DNA from 2 places in the Variovorax durovernensis genome. Region 1 is predicted to be linked to the other one. Evidence: riboswitches for the same ligand, from Rfam matches in the RefSeq annotation. Region 1 holds a riboswitch; the other holds the start of a gene.
What was found. Region 1 has a riboswitch for glycine ahead of gcvT (glycine cleavage system aminomethyltransferase GcvT). Riboswitches for the same ligand answer to the same signal wherever they lie in the genome.
Positions count from the first base shown of each region.

Region 2: linked by a shared signal. The riboswitch ahead of ACWV14_RS28255 (D-amino acid dehydrogenase) and the one ahead of gcvT (glycine cleavage system aminomethyltransferase GcvT) in region 1 are both predicted to bind glycine.

Region 1 is NZ_CDRNCW010000001.1:2,706,476-2,710,879, reverse strand. Features, by position in the region: gene ACWV14_RS12920 (hypothetical protein) at 1-201, shown strand, start outside; gene ACWV14_RS12915 (PaaI family thioesterase) at 201-713, shown strand; gene ACWV14_RS12910 (alkene reductase) at 728-1,852, shown strand; glycine riboswitch at 1,906-1,996, shown strand; glycine riboswitch at 2,009-2,121, shown strand; gene gcvT (glycine cleavage system aminomethyltransferase GcvT) at 2,167-3,339, shown strand; gene gcvH (glycine cleavage system protein GcvH) at 3,400-3,771, shown strand; gene gcvP (aminomethyl-transferring glycine dehydrogenase) at 3,820-4,404, shown strand, end outside.
Region 2 is NZ_CDRNCW010000001.1:5,967,590-5,971,993, forward strand. Features, by position in the region: gene rfbA (glucose-1-phosphate thymidylyltransferase RfbA) at 1-79, opposite strand, end outside; gene rfbD (dTDP-4-dehydrorhamnose reductase) at 106-996, opposite strand; gene rfbB (dTDP-glucose 4,6-dehydratase) at 993-2,063, opposite strand; glycine riboswitch at 2,178-2,269, shown strand; glycine riboswitch at 2,281-2,397, shown strand; gene ACWV14_RS28255 (D-amino acid dehydrogenase) at 2,491-3,792, shown strand; gene ACWV14_RS28260 (FIST signal transduction protein) at 3,811-4,404, opposite strand, start outside.

The DNA.
Region 1 (4,404 bases):
AACAACGAGCCAAGCATGGGAACAGCCGCGGAGATGTTGACAGCCCACAACGCTGGACGGTTCGTGGTGGCGATTACCCGTATGCGGCAGAACCTGGCTGTGCTCGCCTGCTCCCAACTGATTGTCGAAAGCATGGAGACGTTCGAAAACTGGCTTTCGACGCTTGCAGTTTCACCCACGACGAAGGAAGGAGCGACCTGATGGTTGATGTTGAACTGTTGGTACGCGAGAGCGAGCGACCGGCGGAATTCCCCGGCCTCGATATCAAGACGAAATACCGCAAGGTATTGAATGAAGTGGTGGACGGCACCGATATCGCACCGATCCCGATTGCGACGATCGGCCTTCCTTTTGCCACGCCATGCGCTGCGAGCTGGGAGTACGGACGGCTCTCCGGTGTCTACACGCCACCTTCGCATGCCGCGATGCCTACCGGCAACATCTTTGGCGGATACCTCACGGGCCTGGTTGACCAGTGGGCCGGACTCGCTACTTACTCGGTCATACCCGATCGACTGCAAGTGCTCACCGTCAACATGAACATGGACTTCAAGGCCCCGGCCGTGATTACGGAAACCCGGCTGCAGGCCAGCGTGACGGCATTGACGGAAAGAAAAGCCATCGTTCAGGTGCTCGCCTGGCAGGCTGACATCCTTCTCTTCGAGGCGAACGTGGTCGAGGTCCTGGCGCCCTGGCGCGTCAAGCCAGCCTGAGGCTGGGGATCACAATGAATCGGACATCGCCACTTCTGCGCCCGATCACGATATCGGGCACCCTTTTGAACAACCGCGTCTTCATGGCGCCGATGACGCGCATGCGGGCCAACGGCACGGAATGTCCGACACTGCTGACCGCCAGGTACTACGCACAGAGGGCAACCGCCGGTTTGATCGTCACCGAGGCCACGCAGGTCTGCGCCCAAGGCAAGGGCTACTTCGGCACACCGGGTATCTACACTGATGCGCAGGAAGGTGCGTGGAGCCGCGTGGTGAAAGCGGTGCACGAAGCGGGCGGCCGAATTGCAATGCAACTCTGGCACGTGGGGCGCATCTCGCACAGCCTGAACCAGCCGGACGGCGCGCAGCCGGTCGCTCCTTCAGCCGTCGCCACACGACGCTCGAAGGTAAGCGTCTTCAAGGACGGGCGAATCCAGGAAGTGCGCTGCGAGCCAGCAAGGGAGCTTTCAGGCGATGAAATTTCCGTGATCGTCTCGCAGTACGCGGCAGCGGCGGAACGTGCAAAGCGGGCAGGCTTTGACTTTGTCGAAATTCATGCGGCCAACGGCTATCTGATCAACCAGTTTCTTTCCACGAATACCAACCTTCGGACAGACCAATACGGCGGCTCTCTTGAAAATCGGGCCCGCTTCCTGGAAGAAATCGTCGATGCGGTCTCTCTTGTCATCGGCGCAGGCAGGGTCGGAGTTCGCATATCGCCCAATGGGGTATTCAACGATATCGCCGACAGCGAAGCCGAACAAATGGCCTGTTTGCTAGCCCACAGCCTGAACGCCAAGGGGATCGCGTATCTGCATGTCGCAGAACCAGACTGGGCGGGCGGCGTTGCATTGACTGCAGCATTCCGACAGGGGCTACGCGAAAGATTCAGGAATTGCCTGGTTTTTTGCGGAAATTTCGACCAGAAATCAGCGGAGGAATTGCTGGCGCAAAAAGTTGCGGATGCGATGGCGTTTGGTCGTCTGTACATCGCGAATCCGGATCTGGTGACTCGCTTTGCCGGCGGCGCCAGGCTGAATGTGGCCGACCCATCGACTTTCTATTTCGGCAACACCAAGGGGTATACCGACTATCCGTCATTGGGAAGCTCCGAGGCCACAACGGCAACCGCTTGACCAGAGCGGCCGGCCGATAGTCCTTGGAACATGCCCTAGCCGATCAACTACACTCTCGAAGGTCAGGAGAGAGCCCCGCAAGCCGGGGCCGCCGAAGGCGCAGGGGTTTCCCGAACGCTCAGGCAAAAGGACTGACAAGGCGCCGGAAAACACCGGCGTTTCCTTGCTGGAGAGAGGCCGCCGTACCGCAAACGGCGCAGCGGCCCACCGAAGGAGCAAACCCCGATCGTGGGGCGAATCTCTCAGGTAAAGCGGACAGCAGGGGTGGCCCATGGCTTGCGTCATGGATTTTGTCTGCCCCTTTGGAGTGCCCCGTGGCCGCTTCCTCCGCACCCGCTACCGAACTTCTCAAGACGCCGCTGCACGACCTTCACGTGGAGCTCGGCGCCCGCATGGTGCCCTTCGCCGGCTATTCCATGCCGGTGCAGTACCCCGCCGGCCTCATGGCCGAACACAAGCACACGCGCGACGCGGCCGGCCTGTTCGACATCTCCCACATGGGCCAGCTGCGCCTCGTCGGCCCCGACGCCGCAGCCGCCTTCGAAACCCTGATGCCCGTCGACGTGATCGACCTGCCCGCCGGCAAGCAGCGCTACGGCCTGCTGCTGAACGACGAAGGCGGCATCCTCGACGACCTGATGTTCTTCAACGAAGGCCACGGCTCGCTCTTCGTGATCGTCAACGGCGCCTGCAAGGTGGCCGACATCGCCCACATCCAGCAGAAGATCGGCGCCCGCTGCGAAGTGCAGCCCTTGCCCGACCACGCCCTGCTCGCGCTGCAGGGCCCCCAGGCCGCGGCCACGCTGGCGCGCCTGTCGCCCGGCATCGAGCGCTTCGTGTTCATGACCGGCGGCGCGGTGCAGATCGGCGGCATTCCCGCCTTCATCACGCGCAGCGGCTACACCGGCGAAGACGGCTTCGAGATCTCGGTGGCCGCCAAGGATGCCGACGCACTGGCCCGCCTGCTGCTGGCCCAGCCCGAGGTCAAGCCCATCGGCCTGGGCGCGCGCAATTCGCTGCGGCTCGAGGCCGGCCTGTGCCTCTACGGCAACGACATCGACACCACCACCACGCCGGTCGAGGCCTCGCTCAACTGGGCGATGCAGAAGGTGCGCCGCGCGGGCGGCGCGCGCGAAGGCGGCTTCCCCGGCGCCGCGAAGATCCTCGCGCAGCTTGCCGCTGCCACGGCTGGCACCGCCGGCCACACCGACCACGACACGCTGAAGCGCAAGCGCGTCGGCCTCGTGGCGCTCGAGCGCATTCCGGTGCGCGACGGCACGCTTCTGCAGTCCTTCGAAGGCCAGGACATCGGCATCGTCACCAGCGGGCTGCTCGGCCCCACGGCCGACCGCTGCATCGCCATGGGCTACGTGGCCACCGCCTTCGCCGAGCCCGGCACCCGCGTGCAGGCCATCGTGCGCGGCAAGCCGGTGCCCATGGAAGTCTCGACCATGCCTTTCGTGCCGACCCGCTATTACCGCGGCTGAACGCGGCAGACCCGGCTAGGCTCTGCACCCCGATTCATTTTTTCCACGAGGAGTTTTCTCATGAGCATCAAGTACACCAAGGACCACGAATGGGTGTCGGCCGAAGGCGACGCAGCCACCGTCGGCATCACCGTGCATGCGCAGGACGCGCTGGGCGACGTGGTGTTCGTCGACCTGCCCGAAGTCGGCAAGACCTTCGCGCAAGGCGAAGTTGCCGGCGTCGTCGAGTCGGTCAAGGCCGCAGCCGACGTGTTCATGCCCGTGTCGGGCGAGATCACCGAAGTCAACGAAGCCCTGCGCGCCGACCCGTCGCTGGCCAACAGCGACCCGCTGGCCGCCGGCTGGTTCTTCAAGGTCAAGCTGAGCGAGCCCGCGCAGCTCGACGCCCTGCTGGACGCCGCCAGCTACGACAAGTTCGCGGCCGAATCCTGATCGCCTGATTCTTCTTCCGAGCCCCCTTCCTCCCGAGCCCTCACCGCCATGCCGATTCCCGCCCTTCCCTCTTTGCAAGAACTAGAGAACGCCGAAGAGTTTCTCGCCCGCCACATCGGTATCGATGCGGCGGACGAGGCGCGCATGCTGCCGGTGATCGGCTCGGAAACGCGGGCGGAGCTCATCGACGGCATCGTGCCCGCGGCCATCCGCCGCGCGCGACCGATGCGGCTGCCGGCCCCCGTGACCGAAGCCGACGCGCTGGCCGAGCTGAAGGCGATGGCGTCGAAGAACAAGGTGTTCAAGAACTTCATCGGCCAGGGCTACTACGGCACGCACACGCCGGGTGTCATCCTGCGCAACATTCTCGAGAACCCCGCCTGGTACACCGCTTACACGCCCTACCAGGCCGAGATCTCGCAGGGCCGCATGGAAGCCCTGCTCAACTTCCAGACGATGGTGTGCGACCTCACGGGCATGGCCATCGCCAACGCCTCGATGCTCGATGAAGCCACGGCAGCAGCCGAAGCCATGACGCTCGCCAAGCGCAGCGTGAAGAGCAAGAGCAACGTGTTCCTGGTGTCGGGCGACTGCCATCCGCAGACCATCGAGGTCATCAAGACGCGCGCCGCG
Region 2 (4,404 bases), 3.3 Mb from region 1:
TTGCCAGCGTGGCCGGATGCAGGCGAGTGCCCGAGCCGCCGGCCAGGATGATGCCTTTGCGTTGAATTGTCGTGGTCATTCTTTTCTTTGGTGTGTATTCGCTTCTCAGAGCGTCTCGCGCAGCATGCGCGCAACGCCTTCCTGCCAAGGCGGCAGGCGCAGGCCGAAGGTGGCCTGCAGCTTGGTAGTGTCCAGGCGCGAGTTGTGCGGGCGCTTCGCCGGGGTCGGGAAGGCGCTGGTCGGCACGGCCTCGACAGCCTGCGGGCCGGCCTTGAGCTCGACGCCGGCCTGCTGCGCCATTTCGAGCACGAAGCGCGCATAGCCGTGCCATGTCGTTTCACCGCCCGCAATCGCGTGATAGAGCCCGGCCTTGGCCGGATCCTGCAGCGCGGCGCGGATGGCATGGGCCGTCACGTCGGCCAGCAGTTCGGCACCGGTGGGCGCACCGAACTGGTCGTCGATGACGGTCAGCTTTTCGCGCTCCTTGGCCAAGCGCAGCATGGTCTTGGCGAAGTTGCCGCCGCGCGCCGCGTACACCCAGCTTGTGCGGAAGATCAGGTGCTTCGGGCAGTGCTGCGCCACCAGTTGTTCGCCTTCGAGCTTGGTCTGCCCGTAGACGCTGAGCGGGCCGGTAGCGTCGTCTTCCTTCCAGGGCTTGCTGCCGCTGCCGTCGAAGACATAGTCGGTCGAGTAATGCACCATCAGCGCGCCAATCTGCCGGGCGGCTTCGGCCACCACGCCGGGCGACGTGGCGTTGAGCTTGCGTGCGAATTCGGGTTCGCTCTCGGCCTTGTCGACGGCGGTGTGTGCTGCGGCATTCACGATCACGTCGGGGCGCACCTTCAACACTGTCTCGGCCAATTGCTCTGGCCGGCTGAAGTCGGCGTGGAAATCGGTGCTGTCGAAATCGAGCGCGACCAGTTCGCCCAGCGGCGCGAGGCTGCGTTGCAGTTCCCAGCCGACCTGCCCGCCCTTGCCCAGCAGCAGCAGCTTCATGCCGCGGCCTTTGCGTCGTACTGCTTTTCCACCCACTCACGGTAGGCGCCGCTTTGCACGTTGCGCACCCACTCGCTGTTCGCGAGGTACCACTCGACGGTCTTGCGGATGCCGGTGTCGAAGGTCTCGGCGGGCTTCCAGCCGAGCTCTGCTTCGAGCTTGCGTGCGTCGATGGCGTAGCGGCGGTCGTGGCCCGGGCGGTCCGTGACGTAGGTGATCTGTTCCTTGTAGGGCTTGCCGTCGGCCTTGGGGCGCAGCTCGTCGAGCAGCGCGCACACGGTGTTGACGATCTCGATGTTCGGCTTCTCGTTCCAGCCGCCCACGTTGTAGGTCTCGCCCAGTTTGCCGGCCTCGAGCACGCGGCGGATGGCGCTGCAGTGGTCCTTCACGTAGAGCCAGTCGCGCACCTGCATGCCATCGCCGTACACAGGCAGCGGCTTGCCGGCCAGCGCGTTGACGATCATCAGCGGGATCAGCTTCTCGGGGAAGTGGAACGGGCCGTAGTTGTTGGAGCAGTTGGTGGTGAGCACCGGCAGGCCGTAGGTGTGATGCCAGGCGCGCACGAGATGGTCGCTGGCGGCCTTGCTGGCCGAGTACGGGCTGTTGGGCTCGTATTTGTTCTCTTCGGTGAAGGCCGGGTCGGTCTTCGAAAGCGAGCCGTAGACCTCGTCAGTCGATACGTGCAGGAAGCGGAAGGCTGTCTTCTGGTCGGCCGGCAGCGCGCCCCAGAAGCCACGCACCGATTCGAGCAGGCGGAAGGTGCCGAGCACGTTGGTCTGCACGAAGTCTTCGGGGCCGTGGATCGAGCGGTCCACATGCGATTCGGCGGCAAAGTTGACCACGGCGCGCGGCTTGTGCTCGGCCAGCAGGCGGTCGACCAGGGCGCTGTCGCCGATGTCGCCCTGCACGAAGATGTGCTTCGGGTTGTTCTTGAGCGACGCGAGCGTCTCGAGGTTGCCGGCGTAGGTCAGCTTGTCGAGATTCACGACCGGCTCGTCGCTGTTCGCGATCCAGTCGAGTACGAAATTGGCGCCAATGAAGCCAGCGCCGCCGGTAACCAGGATCATGAGGTCCCCTGTTGTTGTGGAACGATCGCCCTGCGGCAAATCAACAGGCGATTATCCCATTGGCACGCTGGCCTTAATTCCGCGGTTGGCACCCGCGCAAGCCCCGCCTACAATCGACCCACTGCAGGAGAGCGGGCCACCAAATGGCCCTACCGAAGGCGCAAACTCCCATAAACGCTCAGGTCGGCCCGAACAGGGGGTCTGTACTGCATCAACTGAAACGCCGTCTGGAGAGCCATCGCACCGTTCAACATGGTCGCGATGCACCGAAGGAGCAAACCCTCTGCGGGCGCAGCGGGTGAATCTCTCAGGTACCGAGGACAGGGGGAGCGGCAACTTGGACAGCGGTCGTCCGGTTGCTTGCTATTAATTCAATAGTATTCACCCTCGCCCGCCGTTCAAGCGCAGCACCTCAAAGGTACTTGAAATGCGCGTGATCGTTCTTGGCGCCGGCTTGCTCGGCGTGACCTCGGCTTACTACCTCCAGCAACTCGGCCACGAAGTGACCGTGATCGACCGGCAGGCCACCCCGGCCGCCGAAACCAGCTTCGCCAACGGCGGGCAGATTTCCGTCAGCCATGCCGAACCCTGGGCCAACCCCAGCGCGCCTCTCAAGGTGCTGCAGTGGCTGGGCAAGGAAGATGCCCCGCTGCTGTTCCGCATCCGCGCCGACATGCGCCAGTGGCTGTGGGGCCTGCAGTTCCTGCGCGAATGCACGCCGGCGCGCACCCGCCACAACATCGAGCAGATCGTGCGTCTCGGCACATACAGCCGCTCGATGTTGCAACAGTTGCGCCGCGACACCGGCATTGCCTACGACCAGCGCACCCAGGGCATCCTCCATTTCTATACGACGCAGAAGGAGTTCGACGGCGCCCTTGCGCCCGCCGAGCAGATGCGCGCCCTGGGCTGCGAGCGCCAGGTCATCTCGGCAGACGAGGCCGTGAAGATCGAGCCCGCCCTCGCCCACATCCGCCCGAAACTGGCCGGCGCGACCTACACGGCAGAAGACGAGTCGGGCGACGCCAACCGCTTCGCACGCGAGCTGTCCCGGCTCGCGGCAGAAGCCGGCGTGAAATTCCTGATGAGCCACACCGTCACCGCCCTGCGCGAGGCCGGCGGCAGCATCGATCACGTGGAGGTCACCGATGCCGAAGGCCGCTTCCAGCGCATCCGCGGCGATGCCTTCGTGATGGCGATGGGCTCGCTGAGCCCGCTGCTTGCGGCGCCGCTGGGCATCCGCCTGCCGATCTATCCGGCCAAGGGCTATTCGGTCACGCTGCCCGTCAAGGACGCGTCCAAAGCCCACCAGGTCTCGCTGACCGACGACGAATTCAAGCTCGTGTTCTCGCGCTACACCTCGGAATCCGGCGACCGCCTGCGCATCGCCGGCACGGCCGAGCTCAACGGCTACGACCGCGACCTGAACCGCGTGCGCTGCGAAGCCATCGTGCGCCGCGTCGAAGAGCTGTTCCCCGGCGCCGGCGACACCACGCAGGCGCAGTTCTGGACCGGCCTGCGCCCCGCCACGCCGAGCAACGTGCCGCTGATCGGCAGGACCAAGCTCGCGAACCTGTTCCTGAACACCGGCCACGGCACGCTCGGCTGGACGCACGCCTGCGGCTCGGGCAAGTCGATTGCGCGCATCGTGAGCGGGCTCGCACCGGAGGTGGATTTCGCGTTCACGGGAATGCCGGCGCCGCAGCCGCGCGTGCTGCAACCGGCGTGATCGGCGGCTGAAAGGCGGTCAGTCGTTGGCCGTGAACACCGTCAGCACCCCGGTATACCCATACAGGTGGTGCCGCGCGATTTCTCCGGCGGCAAAGAACCCGACCAGCGGCACGTCGCCCAGCGCGTGCCGCACGATCTGCAACTCTGCGCCCGGCGCGCCGAAATGCGGCCCGCCACGCCCGGAACAGCTCACGTATACCGCTCCCGCGATGCGCCTTGCCGGATGCGGCGCCGCCTCGGCCTCGCCCGCCGCCACGGCGCGCGCGGTGGCCAGCGTCTGCTCTTCCGGCTCCAGCTCTTCACGGATCTCGGCGCAGATACGCATCAGGTCCAACCGCGCCGCCTGCGCATTGCGGCGGCAGAAGGTCAGGCGCATGCCGGCTTCGGCCGTGTCGGCAATCGCGATGCCGCGCCGCGTCGGGTCGAGCCCGATGATGTGGCGCACCAGCACGTCGGCGCCCAGGTCGCCGGTGCGGCGGATGCCGTCGCTGCCCGCATCGGCCAGACCGACCAGCGTGTTGCGCACGGCGTCGATGGCTTCCTGCGGCCGCTCCAGCGACACCTGCAGATCGGCCAGCAGCACGTCGAGCGCCGGTTCGCCGTCGAGCCT